Linked DNA regions of Luteolibacter sp. Y139. The protein of the gene in region 1 interacts with the protein of each later gene in a pairwise test. Links are inferred from orthologs where the notes say so. Each region holds a gene or a part of one and is shown on either strand. Other genes may lie near its edges.

Region 1 (2,783 bases):
CCACGACAAGGCCAGCGGCAAGATCCACGACGTGACCATCAAGCCCGGCGTGAACCTTGCTGACGTTCTCGATCTTCCCCCCGGCACCGTCATCACCGGCGTCGAAATCACCCTCCGCGGCGAACTTCCTGCCACTTCTCACTGATCATTTCCTTTTTCCACTTCCGCCATGTCCCTCGTCATCACTGACCTCCACGCGACCCTCGAAGACGGCACCGAGATCCTCAAGGGTGTCACCCTTGAAATCCCCGCCGGCGAAGTGCACGCCATCATGGGCCCGAACGGCTCCGGCAAATCGACACTGTCGAAGGTGATCGCCGGCCACGAAGGCTACGTCGTCACCAGCGGTACGGTGACCCTCGACGGCCAAGACATCTTCGAAATGTCCATCGACGAGCGTTCCCGCGCCGGCATCTTCCTCGCCTTCCAATACCCAGCGGAAGTCCCCGGCGTCTCGAACGCCAACTTCATTCGCGCCGCGCTGCAGTCCCGCCTGCCGAAGGGTGAAGAACTCGACGCCGTGGCCTACTACAAGAGCCTCTACGCGAAGATGGATCACCTCGAGATGGACCGCAAGTTCACCGCCCGCTCCGTCAACGAAGGCTTCTCCGGCGGCGAGAAGAAGCGCAATGAGATCCTCCAGATGATGATGCTGGAGCCGACCTACTGCATCCTCGATGAGACCGACTCCGGCCTCGACATCGATGCACTGAAGATCGTTGCCAAGGGCGTGAACGCCATGCGTTCTCCGGCCCGCGGCATGCTGCTCATCACTCACTACCAGCGCCTGCTCGACTACATCGCTCCCGATCACGTCCACGTGATGGCCGCTGGCAAGATCGTCCGCTCCGGTGGTCCGGAGCTCGCTCTGGAACTCGAAAAGGACGGCTACGAATTCCTCAAGGAGGAAGCTCTCGCCACGGCCTGATCCGTGCTCACGGAGACCCGCCATGAAACTGCGCAAGACCCGACACCCCCTCGATCCGCATAGCCGCGAGCTCATCGTGGAAATGCTGAACGACTTCCTCGCGCTGGCGATCGACCTCCGCCTTCAGGTGAAGCAGGCCCACTGGAATGTCCGCGGGCCGAACTTCATCAGCCTCCACGAACTCTTCGACCGTCTCTCCGGGGAACTCGACGAGATTATCGATGAACTCGCCGAACGAGCCACCGCCCTCGGTGGCCGTGCGCTCGGAACCGCATCCCGCGTTGCCGACAAGTCCAAGCTCGATGAGCTGCCGAAGAAGGCGACCGCCGGTCTAAAACTCGTCGCACTACTCGCCGATCGTTTCGCTGCCGTCACCGAATGCGCGGGCCTCGCCATCGCGCAATCGCAGAAGGCCGGCGACGAAGTGACGGCCGACCTTTTCATCAAAACCTCGGGCGAGCTCGATAAGGCACTGTGGTTCCTGGAAGCCACCCTCGAGACCGATCCTTCCTGCGAGGACGACGTCCCCGCCACCGAATCCTGACCTTTTCCCGCCATGTCCTACGACGCATCTAGTACCATCGACGCGGATACCCGCGAAGCGATCGACATCGACCGCACCAAGGGCGACTTCAGCTTCCCTGAGCGCCACAAGTACGATGCTGGTCGTGGCCTGACCGAGCGCACGGTCGACTACATCAGCGAAGTCAAAGGCGAGCCACAGTGGATCCGCGACTTCCGCCAGAAGGCCCTCAAGGTCTTCCGCGAAAAGCCGATGCCGACGAACTGGGCCACCAAGGACCTGGAGAACATCGATTTCGACGTCATCCGCTACTACCTGTCCGACGGCGAGAAGCCGAAGCGCTCGTGGGATGAAGTGCCGGAAGAAGTGCTTAAGACTTTCGAACGCCTTGGCATTCCTGAGCAGGAGCGCGCGTTCCTCGCCGGCGTGGAGGCCCAGTATGACTCCGAGGCCGCCTACTCCAACATGAAGGAGGAGCTGACCAAGCAGGGGGTGATCTTCGTGAACTCCACGGAAGGCCTGAAGAACCACGAGGAGATTTTCCGCCCGTGGTTCGGCAAGGTGATCCCGACCGGTGACAACAAGTTCTCCGCACTGAACAGCGCCGTCTTCTCCGGTGGCTCGTTCATCTACATCCCGAAGGGCGTGAAGCTGAAGCAGCCGCTGCAGGCCTACTTCCGGATCAATTCGGAAAACTTCGGCCAGTTCGAGCGCACGCTCATCATCGCCGACGAAGGTGCCGAGGTGATGTACATGGAAGGCTGCACCGCGCCGAAGTTCGAAACCTCCACGCTGCACTCCGCCGTGGTGGAACTCGTCGCCCTCAAGGGCGCGAAGATCCAGTACGTCACCGTCCAGAACTGGAGCAGCAATGTTTTCAATCTCGTCACCAAGCGCGGCCTCGCGATGGAAGACGCCGAGGTCCGTTGGATCGACTGCAACATCGGCAGCCGCCTGACGATGAAGTATCCCGGCGTCATCATGAAGGGCGAGCGCGCCCGCGGTGAGGTGATCTCGATTGCCCTCGCCAATACCGGCCAGCATCAGGACACCGGTGCGAAGATGATTCACGCCGCGAACAACACGACCTCCAACGTCGTGTCGAAGTCGATCTCCGTCGGCCAGGGCCGCGCCACCTATCGTGGCCAGGTCCACATTCCGAAGCACCTCAAGGGCTGCAAGAACAACACCGAGTGTGACGCCCTTCTGATCAATACCCGCAGCCGCACCGACACCTACCCGGCGATCACCGTGAAGGGCAACCAGCACGCGACGCAGCACGAGGCCTCCGTCTCGCAGGTGTCCGAGGACATGCTCTTCTACATGCAGCAG
Region 2 (2,989 bases), on another replicon or contig:
CACCAACCACGGCTCGCTCTCCGACCGCATCATGAACCGCTACGGCGACTCGCCGCTCGGGATGGTGGAGAGCGCGCTGGAGTTTGCCCGCATCGCGCGGGAAATGGACTACCACAACTTCGTCTTCTCGATGAAGGCCTCGAACCCGAAGGTGATGATCGAGGCGTATCGCTTGCTCGTGGCTCGCCTCGATCAGGAAGGCTCGGATTGGAACTATCCGATCCACCTTGGCGTGACCGAGGCTGGCGATGGTGAAGACGGCCGCATCAAGAGCGCCATCGGCATCGGCTCGCTGCTGGCGGATGGGATCGGCGATACGATCCGCGTCTCGCTCACGGAAGATGCCGTTTTCGAGGTGCCAGTCGCGAAGGCTCTGGCAGCGCCATTCCAGGAAATGGCGGACCAGCCCCCTGCCCCGGCGCTCGTCCCTTCCTACGATCCCTTCTCCTACGTGCGTCGTAAAACCGATGCGCTGGAGGTGATGGGCCTCAAGCTCGGCGGTGAGAACACGGTGCGTGTGTTCACCTCGCAGGATAAGTGGAATGCCGTGGCCCACAAGATCGCCAAGATGGGTGACTTCAAGCCGGAGATCGTCGTGGAGAAGAGCGATGTGATCGCGATCGATCCACGCGATGAAGCCGCGCTCGCCGAACTCAACCACTCGCCCACCGCGAAGCTGGTCACGGTGAAGGACGGCCTGGATCTCGGCGTGATCCCGGCGTTCCGCATGCTCGCTTTCCGGATCGATGCGCGGCATCCGATCCTGCTGAAGGACACGCTTTCGCCGGCAACCGGAGAGAGCGGTGACTTCGTCGAAACCCTGCTCGTAGCCGCCCGTCGCATCGGCTCGCTGCTGTGCGATGGCATCGGTGATGCGATCCTGGTGCAAGGCGAGCCCGCTCCCGGCCAATCACTACGACTCTCGTACAACATCCTTCAGGCTGCGGGCACCCGCATCTTCAAGACCGACTATGTCGCTTGTCCGAGCTGCGGCCGCACGCTCTTCAACCTGCAAAACACCACGCAGAAGATCCGCTCTTCCACCGGCCACCTCAAGGGCGTGCGCATCGCGGTGATGGGCTGCATCGTCAATGGTCCCGGCGAAATGGCCGATGCCGACTTCGGCTACGTCGGCGGCGCGCCGGGCAAGATCAACCTCTACGTCGGCAAGCAGCCGGTGAAGTTCAACATTCCCGAGGACGAGGCCGTCGAGCGCCTGATCGACCTGATCCGCGAGCACGGCAAGTGGATCGACGCGCCGTCCGGCGAGCCGGTCGAGGTTTGATTCGATTTGATCGTCATGTCCGACACGCTGACCGAGCTGAAGGAAGACGTGGCACTCGACGTGCCGTGGAATGTCGTGGTGCACGATGATCCCGTGAACCTGATGGGCTACGTCACGTGGGTGCTGATGAAAATCTTCGGCTACCCCGAGAGCCGCGCTGCGGCGATGATGCTGGAGGTCCACAAGCGTGGCCGCTCGATCGTGTGGAGCGGCGAGCGGGAAAAGGCGGAGTTTTACGCCCAGCAGTTGCAAGCGCACCAATTGAAGACATCCTTGGAAAAGGCGGAATGAAAGTCGGACCCACGCTCCAAGGCGGCCTGCGCATCGATATCGAGAACCCTCTCGACTGGATGGTGATGCGGTGCATCCCCTACGACGCGCGTGGCGGTGGCATCGACCTCGCGGATCGATTGTCCGCACCGATGGCGAAGGACGAGGGCATCGACGATTGGCGCGAGTTCGTGGTGCCGGATCTGCAAGAGGGCTTCAATTCACAGGTCGAGATCATCGAGAAAGCACTCGCTGGCAGTGGCGGCGATGACGAGGCGGGGCAGGTGTTCATTCTTAAGGAAGACGCCGAACTGTGGTACGGCGGGCTCAACCAGGCGCGCCTCGCTCTTGAAGAACGCTACGGCTTCTCGGACGAGGATCCCACCACCATGACCCCCGGCAAGCGCTCGGCGTGGTTCCGCTCGCAGTTCTACCTGCACGTGCAGAGCGTGCTGCTGGACCACGTGATGCGGTAGCCTTAAGGGGTGTCGACGTTCCGTCGACGCGTCTCAAGGAATCGCCCGCAACACTTCCTCCACCTCCAAGTCATTCTGGCACCGGAGATCCATCCGGCACTTCGGAGCATGGCACGGCGAGCACTCCACCTTTCGCCTCACGATCACGTGCTGCTTCCCGAGCGGCCTCATCCATTCCGGCTCACCGGGTCCGAAAAGTACGACGCACGTCGTACCAACATGCGCCGCCAAATGCGGCACGCTGCCATCAGCCGCCACGCATAGCGAACACGACGCCAATTCCTCCAAGGCTGGCCAAGCTAGCGTCACGGCTTCCGCCTCGGGAATCGCTTTCGCCAGCGCCGATCCTTTCGCGCCGCTGGCAATCCGGAGCTGTCTCCCCTTCCCCACCAAGTCCTTAGCCACTGCCACCCAGCGATCGAGCGGCCATTCATAGTGACCGCCGAAATCCGAGTCGGGAACTAACAGGACGCGCTCGACGGCTCGCGGCACATCGAGCTGAAGCGCCGTGAAATTCTCCGCTACCATCGTCTCCGCCCCAAGCTTGCCAGCGAGATCCAAGTAGAAGCGCACGCGATGCCGGACCGGCCCCGGTGCTTCAACGAGCGCCACGGGTTCCGTAAGCCGCTTGGCAAGATCCTTCGTCTGGGGCCCGAGCCTCCGCGCCACGCCAGCTTTGACACAAGCATCCGCAGCGACACCGGCTTCCCACAGCAGAACCGTCTTCCGATCCTTCAAGCGGCTCGCCAGTTCACGCGCAGAAGCACGCTCGCCGTAGCTCATCACCGCCTCGAATCCCGTCGCTTTCCAAAAGCCACTTTGCCGCTCGGGACAAAGTACTTCCACGGTCACCCCCATGCGCTGGATCGCCCGCAACGCTGGCACCGACAGGCAGGCTTCACGCCATTCCACCGGCGCCGCGACAAGCAGCGAATCACCGGGAATGAGCAAAGGAGCG

The links. Proteins that work in one complex are often made in the same cells at the same time.
Region 2: the proteins of dps (region 1) and clpS interact in binary tests that used the Escherichia coli proteins (3 or more experiments, as listed by UniProt). The link is inferred for Luteolibacter sp. Y139 from one-to-one orthologs.

The regions. Positions count from the first base shown.
Region 1 is NZ_JBBUKT010000009.1:138,351-141,133, forward strand. Bases 1-2,711 are described here. They hold dps (DNA starvation/stationary phase protection protein Dps), read left to right. Parts: upstream 1-950; coding sequence 951-1,472; downstream 1,473-2,711. Other genes in these bases: WKV53_RS20590 (Fur family transcriptional regulator), read left to right, coding at 1-145; sufC (Fe-S cluster assembly ATPase SufC), read left to right, coding at 170-928; sufB (Fe-S cluster assembly protein SufB), read left to right, coding at 1,485-2,711. Also shown: more of sufB, read left to right, coding at 2,712-2,783.
Region 2 is NZ_JBBUKT010000016.1:48,093-51,081, reverse strand. Bases 22-2,938 are described here. They hold clpS (ATP-dependent Clp protease adapter ClpS), read left to right. Parts: upstream 22-1,300; coding sequence 1,301-1,576; downstream 1,577-2,938. Other genes in these bases: WKV53_RS26745 (glycosyltransferase family 9 protein), read right to left, coding at 2,065-2,938; WKV53_RS26750 (DUF2017 family protein), read left to right, coding at 1,573-2,031; ispG ((E)-4-hydroxy-3-methylbut-2-enyl-diphosphate synthase), read left to right, coding at 22-1,285. Also shown: more of ispG, read left to right, coding at 1-21; more of WKV53_RS26745, read right to left, coding at 2,939-2,989. UniProt on the Escherichia coli protein: Involved in the modulation of the specificity of the ClpAP-mediated ATP-dependent protein degradation.